DNA from 2 places in the Micromonospora sp. M51 genome. Region 2 is predicted to be linked to the other one. Evidence: riboswitches for the same ligand, from Rfam matches in the RefSeq annotation. Region 2 holds a riboswitch; the other holds the start of a gene.
What was found. Region 2 has a riboswitch for S-adenosylmethionine ahead of KBX53_RS12245 (ABC transporter substrate-binding protein). Riboswitches for the same ligand answer to the same signal wherever they lie in the genome.
Positions count from the first base shown of each region.

Region 1: linked by a shared signal. The riboswitch ahead of thrC (threonine synthase) and the one ahead of KBX53_RS12245 (ABC transporter substrate-binding protein) in region 2 are both predicted to bind S-adenosylmethionine.

Region 1 covers NZ_JAGPXZ010000630.1:54-3,623, forward strand. Annotated here, with positions in the region: gene KBX53_RS25910 (helix-turn-helix transcriptional regulator) at 225-530, opposite strand; gene KBX53_RS25915 (DMT family transporter) at 622-1,584, shown strand; SAM riboswitch class I at 1,652-1,787, shown strand; gene thrC (threonine synthase) at 1,798-3,084, shown strand; partial or broken gene KBX53_RS25925 (GNAT family N-acetyltransferase) at 3,337-3,570, shown strand, end outside.
Region 2 covers NZ_JAGPXZ010000174.1:228-8,522, reverse strand. Annotated here, with positions in the region: gene KBX53_RS12255 (amino acid ABC transporter ATP-binding protein) at 1-579, opposite strand, end outside; gene KBX53_RS12250 (amino acid ABC transporter permease) at 576-1,346, opposite strand; gene KBX53_RS12245 (ABC transporter substrate-binding protein) at 1,386-2,252, opposite strand; SAM riboswitch class IV at 2,526-2,637, opposite strand; gene KBX53_RS12240 (amino acid transporter) at 2,724-4,682, opposite strand; gene corA (magnesium/cobalt transporter CorA) at 4,837-5,964, shown strand; gene KBX53_RS12230 (hypothetical protein) at 5,980-6,165, opposite strand; gene KBX53_RS12225 (2'-5' RNA ligase family protein) at 6,374-6,889, opposite strand; gene KBX53_RS12220 (DUF664 domain-containing protein) at 6,969-7,478, shown strand; gene KBX53_RS12215 (NAD(P)-dependent alcohol dehydrogenase) at 7,488-8,295, opposite strand, start outside.

The sequences.
Region 1 (3,570 bases), on a different contig from region 2:
CGCCGGTCAAGGGCGGTCGTCCGCAGCCCCGGCTCTGTGCCCGGCGCGCCGGCCTGGCTCTGTGCCCCGCGCGCCGGCCCGGCTCTGTGCCCCGCGCGCCGGATCCCAGCTGGGCGCTGATGTCGTAAACGATTCAGCTCCAAAGCGTGCGCGAATGGTAGGTGTCACCCGCTCCGCAGCCGTGACCGTCAGCGACACGTGCGGGAGGGGCCGAGGCGGGAGCGTCAGGCCGGTCGGTGGTGGGCGAGGACCGCGTCCAGCAGGCCGGGGTAGAGCTTGTCCAGCTCGTCGCGGCGCAGCCGGACCAGCCGGCTCGTGCCGGCGGCGCGGGTTCGGGTCAGGCCCGCCTCGCGCAGCACCTTGAGGTGGTGGCTGCGGGTCGCCTTGGAGACGCCGAAGTCGAAGCTGCCGCAGGGGGACTCGCCGCCCTCGGCGAGCGCCCGGACGATCTGTAGCCGCACGTCGTCGGCGAGCGCGGCCAGCACGCTGGTGACCGGTACGGCGGTCAGGTCGGGTTCGTGCGGCTCCATGTGACCAGTGTAACCGTTGTTCGACAAGAGTCGAACAAGCTCCTACTGTCGGTGTCGTTGGTTCGACGATACTCGAACATTGGAGTTGCCGATGCGATCCCGCGCCACCGCTTACCCACTGGTCGCCGTGCTCGGCTGGGGCGTGATGTTCCCGATCCTGGCCAGCGCGCTCGACCGGGTCGACCCGCTCAATTTGACCACCGCGCGCTACCTGCTGGCCGCCGTCGTCCTGGTCGCCATCCTGCTGCTCCGCGAGGGGGCCGGCGCGCTGCGGCACGGTGGAAGGGCGCTGGAGGTGGTGGTGCTCGGCGTGGTCGGCTTCGCGGGGTTCAACCTCCTCACCAACCTGGCGCTCGAACACGCCGCCCCGCAGCAGGTCTCCCTCTTCGTGGCCACCACCCCGGTGATCACCCAGCTCGTCCGCTGGGCTCGCGACGGCGTACGCCCGAAGCCGCTCCTGCTGGCCCTCTCCCTGGTGGCGCTCGTCGGAGTCGGCCTGGTGATCACGCGCGGCAGCCTGGCCGGGCTCGGCCAGTTCGGCCTCGGCGGGCTGATGATGATCGGCGCGGTGCTGGGCTGGGCCATCAACACCCACGGCGCCAGCCGGTTCGGCGAGTGGACGCCGCTGCGCTTCACCACACTGACCGCGCTCGCCGGCACGGCCGCCATGCTCGTCCTGAGCATCGGCGCCGACGCCGTCGGCTGGCAGCACGCGCCAGGCGCCGCCGACCTCGTGGCGGTCACCCCGCAGCTGGCGTACGCCGTCGTGGTGGGTGCCGTCATCGCGGTCCTGGCCTGGAACACCGGCGTGCAGCGACTCGGTGCCGCCAACGCCGCGCTGTTCATGAACCTGGTTCCGGTGACCACCTTCGCGGTGCAGATCGCCCGTGGCTACCGCCCGGAACCCGTCGAACTGGTCGGGGCCGCCATCACGATCGCCGCCCTGATCGCCGCGAATCTCGCCGCCCGCCCCCGGACCACGCCGCTGCCCCAGTCGGGTGCGGTGACGGACCCGATCGCGGTGACCGACCCGGTGGCCGTGAACGCCCGCTGACCCACTCCCTGGGATTCGCCCTGGAGGCCGCGGCCAGCTTTGCCTAGACTCGGCGGCACAACTGAATACCTCATCCAGAGGGGCTGAGGGATACGGCCCGACGACGCCCCGGCAACCACCCCGCGCGCTCACCGCTGAGCGACCCGCGGGGCAGGTGCCAATTCCGTCCCCGCCGCACGGTGCGATGCGGGGAAAGATGAGAGGACTCTCGACATGACGTCGACGCTCGTCAGCTCCGGCATCGACACCTCTGCCAGCCCGGCCCGCGCCCTGGTCTGCCGCGCCTGTTCGGCCCGCTACCCGCTCGCCGCCCAGCACGCCTGTTACGAGTGTTTCGGCCCGCTGGAGGTCGACTACGACACCTCCGCGCTGGCCACCGTCACCCGCGAACAGATCGAAGCCGGCCCGGACAACATCTGGCGGTACGCCGCACTGCTGCCCGCCGGTCAGGACCCGGCCAGCCGGGTCACCCTCGACCCGGGGCTGACCCCGTTGGTGGCGGCCCCGCACCTCGCCGCCGAGTTGGGCATCACCGCGCCGCTGTGGGTCAAGGACGACAGCGCCAACCCCACCCACTCGTTCAAGGACCGGGTCGTCTCGGTGGCGCTCACCGCCGCCAAGGCGCTCGGCTTCACCCGGTTCGCCTGCGCGTCGACCGGCAACCTGGCCAACTCGGTGGCCGCCCACGCCGCCCGCGCCGGCGTGCCCTCGGTGGTCTTCATCCCCAGCGACCTGGAGCAGGGCAAGGTCATCACCACCGCCGTCTACGGTGGCGAACTGGTCGCCATCGACGGTTCGTACGACGATGTCAACCGGCTCTGCGGCGAGCTGGTGGAGACCGACGAATTCGAGGACACGGCGTTCGTCAACGTGAACGTCCGGCCGTACTACGCAGAGGGTTCCAAGACCCTCGGCTACGAGGTGGCCGAGCAGCTGGGCTGGCGGATCCCGGCGCAGGTGGTCATTCCGATGGCCAGCGGCGAGCTGCTCACCAAGATTGACAAGGCGTTCTCCGAGCTGGTCGAGATCGGCCTGGTCGAGGCGCCGGCCGGCGGCTGGAAGGTCTTCGGTGCGCAGTCCGCAGGCTGCAACCCGATCGCCACCGCCCTGCACGGCGGGACCGACACGATCATCCCGGTCAAGCCGACCGGCATCGCCAAGTCGCTCAACATCGGCGACCCGGCAGCCGGCCTCTACGCCCTGGAAGCGGTCCGCCGCACCGGCGGCTGGATGGAGTACGTCGACGACGACGAGATCCGGGCGGGCATCCGCGACCTGGCCCGCACGACCGGGGTCTTCGCCGAGACCGCGGGTGGGGTGACAGTGGCCGTGCTGCGCAAGCTGGTCGAGTCCGGTCGGCTCGACCCGTCGGCGGAGACCGTCGTGTTCAACACCGGCGAGGGTCTGAAGACCATCGACGCGGTGGCCGGCCAGGTTGGCCCGACCCACCACATCAAGCCCTCGCTGCGTGCCGCCCGCGACGCCGGCCTCCTCGGCTGACCCACGGGCCAGGTCGATCAGCCAGTAACTGGGTTTTCGCTGTGAGTGTGGAAAACCCGCCGCTACGGACTTGACGGCAGGAACCGGACGGCGCAAGATGCTCCGTGCGGGAGGGCATTTCGCCGAAGACTTTTGAAGTTCTTGCGACCCAACGCCGGAGGCGTTGTGCGAGTGTCCCTCCCGACCACGTTCGATCGGGCCAGCGATTAATTCGCTGGCCCGATCGCTTTTGCCTGGTGCACCCTCAGCGCAATGAGCATCACTATCGCGTCGTTCGACGGCGCCGACCGGACCGCGGTCGACGAGGCGTACCGGATCGGGTCAGCGGTCAACCACGCCGACCTGCCGGACTTCCCGCCCTCCTGCCGGCGCCGCTTCGACGCGCTGTTCCACACGCCGATGCCCGGCACCCGGTCACTCTGGGCGCTGGCCCGACTGGACGGCGTGCCGGCCGGCTACCTCCAACTGGACCTGCCGCAGCTCGAC
Region 2 (8,295 bases):
TCCGGCGGCGGACAGGTCGGCCATCACCCCGAGCACACCCTTGACCAGCTCCGGGTCGAGCGCAGAGGTCGCCTCGTCAAAGAGCATCACCTCGGGCCGCAGCGCCAGCGCACGGGCGATCGCCACCCGTTGCTGCTGACCACCGGAGAGTTGCGCCGGTCGGGAGTTCGCCTTGCCGGCAAGCCCCACCAGCTCCAACTGGGCGCGGGCGAGCGCGTCCGCCTCGTCGTCACCGAGCTTGCGCAGTCGGCGCAGCGCCAGCGTGACGTTGCGCAGCACGCTCATGTGCGGGAAGAGGTTGAACTGCTGGAACACCATGCCCACCCGCTGCCGCAGCGCGTCCGGGTCGTCGCCCCGCACGCTGCGCCCGTCCAGCAGCACGTCGCCCCGGTCCGGTTCGATCAGCCGGTTGATGGTGCGCAGCAGTGTGGACTTGCCCGACCCGGACGGGCCGATGACACAGGCCGTCGCGCCACGCGGCACCGACAGGTCGACGCCACGCAGCACCCGGTTCGGTCCGAAGGCGAGGTGCACGTCGCGTACGTCGAGGCTGACCGAGGTCGTGCTGGCGGCGGTCATCGCCGGTCCCCTTCCATCGCGTACGGCGCGGTGTCGTCGTCCTCGTCTGTCGGCGCGGTGGCCGGCCGACCGTTGCGCAGCCGGCGGTCGATCCAGTTCACGACGTGCGTCAACGGAACGGTCAACGCCAGGTAGCACAGCCCCGCCAGCAGCAGCGCCGACTCGTTACCGGTGGTGGCCGCGTAGTCCTGCCCGATCCGGAACAGCTCCCGCTGGCTGGCCACCAGACCGAGGAAGTAGACCAGGCTGGAGTCCTTGATCAGCGCGATGAGCTGGTTCACCCAGGCCGGCAGCACCCGCCGGATGCCCTGCGGGACGATCACCAGCCGCATCGCGTCGGCCCAGGAGAAGCCGAGCGCCCGGGCGCCCTCCAACTGGGCGGCCTCCACCGACTGGATGCCCGAGCGGAAGATCTCCCCGATGTACGCGGCAGCGATGAGCGACAGCGCCAGGATGCCCAACGGGTAGGGGTCCGGTCCCCAGACCTGCATGCCCAGCGGGGCCAACCCGACGCCGATCAGCAGGATCGTCGCGGCGGCCGGCAGCCCTCGGAACACGTCGGTGTAGACCCGCGCCGGCCATCGCAACCAGCGGCTGCGGGAGATCCCCGCGACGGCCAGCAGCAGGCCCAGCACCGAGCCGAGCAGAGCGGCGGAGACCGCCAGGATCAGCGTGTTGGGCAACCCGACGGTCAGCATCTCGGGCAGCGCCTCGCGCATCGAGTCCCAGTCGAAGAACGTTTCCCACAGGGTGCTCAACGGATCCATGTGTCGCCTCTCCTACCGCCCCGCTCGCTCGTCATCGGTTCAGGACGCCGCCGACGCGGACGCCGACGGCGCCACGGTGACCGCGCCGCTGCCCGGCTTGAAGTCCGCCGGGATCGGCCGGCCCGGGTAGTACTGCGCCTGCAACCGGGTCCAGGTGCCATCGGCGATGACCTCGTCGAGGCTCTTGTTCAGCGCCTCGCGCAGCTTGTCGTTGCCCTTGGCCACGGCGTACGCGGTCGGTGCCGGGCTGAGCTGCTTGGCCGCCACGGTGATCTTGCCGTTGCTGTCGGCGGCCGACTTCTCGCCGATCTCCGCCGGGGCGATCCACGCGTCGGCGGTGCCCGCCTTGAGCTGGTTGATCGCACCGTTGTAGTCCGGCACCCGCACCGGGTTCAGCTGCTTGCCGGTGGCGTAGTCGTCCTGGACCGTGCCCTGCACCACCACCACCCGCTTGCCGGTGAGCTGGTCGAAGCTGGTGATCGGCGAGCCGGCCGGGACGTCCAGGCCGAAGTAGCCGAAGTCGTAGCCGTTGCCGAAGTCGACTGTCTTCTTGCGGGCCTCGGTGATGGTGATCGAGGAGCTGCCGACGTCGAACTTGCGGTTGTTGACCTGGCTGAGCAGCGCGGAGAAGTCGGTGCCGACGAACTCCACACTGAGGCCGAGCTTGCCGGCCACGGCGGTCAGCAGGTCGTTGTCGAAGCCGGTGAACCTGCCGTCCTTGAGGTACACGTTCGGCGGGGCGTCGGTCAGCGTGCCGGCGCGCAGCACGCCCGGCTGGGCCAGGCCGTACGGGTTGGTGGTGGCGTCGGACGAGCTGTCGTCGCCGCAGGCGGTGAGGGCGGTGGCGGCCAGGATCGTCGCCGCCCCCAGGGCGGCGGCACGGGTCACTGCGGGAAGGAATCGCACTGGTGTCTCCGAAGGGTGGTGTCTCGGCGGGCGTGGGTGCGCGCCACCGACGGCGCGCCCGATGGGCGTACCGGTGGAAAGGGGTTTCGGGAGGGTGGTGCTAGAGCGCGGTGCCGCGACGACAGGCGGCGCTGCACATTCGCATCGTGTCCACGTGCCGTCGCCGGGTCAGTGCGGGCGAGGGTCGACCGGTGCGGAGGTCCGCGACGTCAGTCGGTGGGGTGGTGCTGAGGATGCGCATGGTTCTCCCGGGTCTGTGCTGACCTGGGTGCCAGGCCACGCTTGCACCGACGTCGTGCCGGTGCCTGGTCTTCACCCGGGGCACCCCACCGCGGAGGAGGGTTGCCGGCCAGCGAGCCGGGGCTTCGCGCTGGCGCTCATGACCTGCGCCGAGGCTAGCAGCACCAACGGGTGCCGCGTCCAGTCGGTATGACCACGCTCACCGTGCGCGACGAGCCGTCCGCGCCCAGGTCAGCCGGCGTGCACGTGCGGTCGACGGTGTGGGTCGGGTTCCTGGCGGCGCAGGATCTCCCGGGTCACCGAGGCGATCGCGCCCTGCCCGAACGCCAGGTAGCGCAGGAAGTTGCGAACCGGGCCGCCCTCGGACCACTCGAAGTAGATGTGGGGCCGCCGACGGCTGCGGTCGCGGATCTCCAGCAGCAGGGCGGCCAGCGCGGTGGGCACCGACGAACTGGCCAGGCTGAGCACCGGGAAGCGGCCGTCGACGACGCTGCCGCGGACCAGCACCTCGGTCTCGAAGTCGGACGGGTCGGTGACCTCGACCTCGACGAAGATGACGTCGCTGTCGTCGGGGAAGTCGTTGTCCGCCATGGTCTGGGCGAGCTTGGCGCGGTACTCCGCCTCGTCGCGCCGGTCGGGTTCGTGCGCGATGAGGCGGATCCGCCGGCCGGCGCGTTCGTCGATGATCCGGGCCGCGGCCGGATCCAGTTCGACGTGATCGACGCGCAGCTCGTAGGCCCGCATCAGCCGCGACAACACCGACACCAGGATGATCCCGCCGATGAAACAAGCGGCGATCTTGACGCCACTGGGGCGTTCCACCACGTTCGCCAGCGTCGTGTAGACGAAGATCACCGCGATGACGCCGAACGCGATGGTGCGACCGCGCTGACGCTGCCGCAGCGCCGCGAGCGTCACCGCCGTCGCGGCCGAGGTGATCAACACCAGCACCCCGGTGGCGTACGCGCCGCCCTGCGCGTCCACGCTGGCCTCGAAGATGATCGTGATCAGGAACGCCACCGAGGTGAAGACCAGCACCAGTGGCCGGACGGCTCGCGCCCAGGTCGGCGCCATGCCGTAGCGGGGCAGGTAGCGCGGCACGAGGTTGAGCAGACCATCCATCGCCGACGCCCCGGCGAACCAGAGGATCCCGATGGTCGACAGGTCGTAGATGGTGCCGAACACCTCGCCGAGGTGGGCGTGCGCCAGATAGGCCAGCGCCCGCCCGTTCGCCGGCCCGCCCGGCTGGAAGGCGTCCGGCGGGATCAGCACCGTTGTCGTCACGCTGCTGGTGATCAGAAAAACGCTCATGATCACCGCTGCGGTGGTCAGCAGCCGGCGCGCGCCACGGATCCGGCCCAGCGGTCGTGCCTCCGAATCCTGCGGGTCACCCCGTACGCTCGGCATCACCGCCACCCCGGTCTCGAAGCCGGACAGACCCAACGCCAGCTTCGGAAAGACCAGCAGCGACAGCCCGACCACCAGCCACGGGTCGCCGTGCCCGGTGGTCAGCGCGGAGGTCCAGTCGCCCACCGCGCTCGGATGCCTCACCACCCGCCACAGCGCGTCGGCCACCACCACCGCGTTCAGCGTCAGGTAGACCGCGACCAGGACGACGGCGATCCCGATCGCCTCGGTGAATCCCTTGAGGAACACCGCGCCCAGCAGCGACACGAGCAGCAGTGTGACCAGCACCTCGTGCCCCTTGAGCGCACTCGGCCAGAACGGGTTCTCGTCGATGTGCGCCGTCGCGTCAGCGGCCGAGAGGGTGATGGTGATGATGAAGTCGGTGGCCGCGAAACCGAGCAGCACCAGCACCAGCAGTTTGCCCGGCCAGTAGCTCAGCAGGCGGACCAGCATCGCGATGGAACCCTCACCGTGCGGGCTCTCCACCGCCACCCGCCGGTAGACCGGCAACGCCCCCAGCAGGGTCACCAGCACCAGCACCAGCGTCGCCACCGGCGAGAGCGCCCCGGCGGCCAGCGCCGCGATACCCGGCTGGTAACCCAACGTGGAGAAGTAGTCCACACCGGTCAGGCACATCACCTTCCACCACGGGTGGTGCCGGTGCTCCGGCGGGCGCCCGTGCGGCCCCGGGTGCTGCACGGCCTGGTCCGAGCCGGCGTCGAGCAGCCACCCCCGCAACCGGCCGGCGCGTCTGTCGAACGTCACCGGCGCGTCCCCCGTCATCCCGCTCACGGTCACCGTGAGTATCCGCCCATGGGGCCGCTGCCGTCCGCCGGTGCGCGGAACCCAGCCGACACCCCGGCGGGTTTCGGGCCCAGGGCACCGGGGATGCAGCCTCCCGGTCCGGACCGGACGGCACCGGGGGAGGGGACAGGGCATGGTCGGCGGCCGTCGCTTCCGCCCGGGTGGTGGCTTCGGCCGTCAACTCGACAAGTACGAGACGAGGGTCGGCGTGGTGCCGCCCCCGGAGTCGCCCGCAGCCTCCCACGGCCTGGTGGACAGCGCGGTCTACCTCCGGGGGCACCGGTTCGCCTCGCCGTCCGGCCTCGCCGAGACGTACCGCTGCCTGCAGGAGCAGGACGACGCGATGGCCTGGATCGGGTTGTACCGGCCCGACATCGAGCAGATCACCTCACTGGCCCGCGAGTTCCGGCTGCACGACCTGGCGGTCGAGGACGCGATCAACGCCCACCAGCGGCCCAAGCTGGAGCGCTACGGCCACACCCTGTTCGTGGTGCTGCGCGCCGCCCGCTACGACGACCTGCGGGAGGAGGTCGAGTTCTCCGAGCTGCACCTGTTCATCGGGCCGGGTTTCGTGGTCACCGTCCGCCACGGTGAGGCACCGGACCTGGCCGCGGTGCGGCGGCGGATGGAGACCGAGGCGCAGATGCTCGCCCGGGGCCCGGAGGCGGTCCTGTACGCGATCCTGGACCAGGTCGTCGACGGGTACGCGCCGGTGGTGGCCGGGCTGGAGAACGACATCGACGAGATCGAGACCCAGGTGTTCGGTGGCGATCCGAACGCCAGCCGCCGCATCTACGGCCTCAGCCGCGAGGTCATCCAGTTCCAGCGGGCCGCCCGCCCCCTGCTCAGCGTGCTCGACGCGCTGGCCGTCGGCGCGGGCAGCGCCAGCGCCGACGAGGAGCTGCGCCGCTACCTGCGCGACGTGACCGACCACCTGACCCAGGTGGTGGAGCGGGTGGACGGTTTCCGGCACCTGCTGCAGAACATCCTCACCGTCAACGCGACCCTCGTCTCGCAGCAGCAGAACGAGGAGATGCGCAGTCTCACGGCGGCCAGCTACAGCCAGAACGAGGAGCTGAAGAAGGTTTCCTCCTGGGCGGCGATCCTCTTCGCTCCCACGCTCATCGGCACCGTGTACGGCATGAACTTCGTCCACATGCCGGAGCTGAACTGGCGCTTCGGTTACCTCTTCGCGCTGCTGTTGATGCTGCTGGTCTGCGGCACCCTCTATGTGATCTTCAAGCGGCGCGGCTGGCTCTGAGCCCTTGGCCGCGGCTCACTCGATGCCGCGCAGGATGTGCCGTTCGTCCTCGACGTCGTCGTCGCCGGCACCGATCCGGCCGAGCAGTACGGCGGCCGCCCAGATCGTCAGGGGGGTGGCTGCCCCGGTCATTCCGCCGCCGGTCCGGTCGTCCCGGGTCTGGCTCCGCTCCGTGCGCGGTGGCCTGCGCTGAGCCTGCATGGGCCCTGCCTCTCCTCGTCGAAGCCGCCGTGGGCGGCGCGGGGTGAATTCGCGCCACCGGCCGGGTGGGACCGCCCGTGAGCAGCCCACCACCGGTACGACAGCCACTCGAACCTTCCCACGCCCGGCCACTTCCGCACCGCTTGTTTTCGGGTTTCCGACTGCCGCCCGCCAAACCGGACATTACGCAGCGACGGTCGAGTCACGGTCAAGGCAGCGGGTGGGCGATGCCCCGGGCATGGTCGGTGAGCGCCGCGCCGACCACCGTCGCGGCCAGCGGCAACACCTCCAGACAGCGGCGCACCGCGGCGGCCATCAGCGTGTTCGGCACCCGCATGGACAGCGTGCAGTGCGGCACCCAGCGCCCCGGCTGGTAGTGCTCGGCGAGGGGGATGCCGGCGGCGGCGAGCCGGTCGTGCACCAGCCGGTGGTGCGCCAGCAACTCCGGGGTGGGCGTCGGACCGAGCCAGAGCACCCGACCGACGAACTGGCCGGCGTGCTGGAATTCGAGCCGCAACGGGGCGGCCACCACCGTCCCCTGTAACGCCTCGGCGACCTGCTCCGGGTCGAACCGGGGCGCCACCATGAGCGAGACGTGTGGACGGTGGCGCTGCTCCAGCAGCGAGCGCATGCTCTGCACGCCCTCGGCCTCCAGCGCGTCCCAGAGCACCCGGATCCGGCGGGTGGCGTCCGGGTCCAGGTACAACTCCAGCGCGGCGACCATTTGATCACCGTAGCGGCCGAGGTTTGCCCGCCCGTCTCCGGCGGTACCTGATCCGCAACCGACCAGGAAGGCGCAGCACGTGAATGTGAGTGACCTGCTGACCGAGGCGTACGACCGACTGCCCGACCTCGTCCGCGCGGCGGTCGAGGGCCTCAGCCCCGAGCAACTGCGCCACCAGCCCGCCCCGGGCGCCAACTCGATCGGCTGGCTGGTCTGGCACCTCACCCGGGTGCAGGACCATCATGTCGCCGAGGTCCTCGACGCCGACCAGATCTGGGCCAGCGGCGACTGGGCGGGACGGTTCGGGCTCGCCGCCGACCCCGAGAACACCGGCTACGGGCACTCGCCCGCCCAGGTCGCGACGGTTAGGCCGGAGAGCGCGCAGGCGCTCATCGACTACTACGGGGCGGTCGCCGCGCGTACCGGGGACTTCCTGGCCGGTCTGGCCCCGGCGGACCTGGACCGTGTGGTCGACGAGGCGTGGGATCCGCCGGTCACCCTCGGCGTCCGGTTGGTCAGCGTCGTCGAGGACGACCTGCAACACGTCGGCCAGGCCGCCTACGTGCGTGGCCTGCTCGAGGCCGGCTGACGGCCGGGCTCACGGCACGATCACCGCCCGGCCCTCCAGGGTCCCGTCGCGCATCTGGCGGTACGCGTCCAGGGCGTCGTCCAGCGCGAAGGTGGTGATGCTCGGCCGGACCAGGCCCCGGGCGCCCAGGTCGAGCACCTCCACCAGCTCGGGTCGGCTGCCCCAGTAGGTGGTGGCGATACTCAGCTCGTACGGCACGGAGAAGAACGACACTCCCACGGTGCCGCCGCCGATCCCCACGATGGTCAGGTCGCCCACGGTGCGGGCCGCCGCCACGCCGAGCGCCAGGGTGCTGTCCGCGCCGACGAAGTCCAGCACCACGTCGGCGCCCCGCCCTCCGGTGGCATCCCGGATTTCCTCGGCGGCGGTCGGTCCGGAGGTCACCGTGCGATCCGCGCCGCACTCCTCGGCCAGCCGCAGCGCCTCGGCCCGGGTGTCCACGGCGATCACCCGCGCGGCGGTGGTGGCCTTGAGGATCTGCACGCCCACGTGCCCCAGCCCGCCGACCCCGATCACCACGGCCGTGCTGCCCGGTGGCAGCTTCGGCCAGGAGCGCCGGACGGCGTGGTACGGGGTGAGCCCCGCGTCGGTCAGCGGTGCGGCTTGCACCGGATCCAGACCCTCCGGTAGAGGTACGACGTGCCGCGCGTGCGGGACAAGTTCGAACTCGGCCATCCCGCCGTCCAGTCCGAGCCCACCGCCTCCGCTCGGCACCGGCGCGGCGGAAGGGTTCTCGCAGTACGGGTCGATCCCGAGCCGACAGCGTGCGCAGGTGCCACACCCCCATGCCCCGAACACCGCGACCGGTTGCCCGACG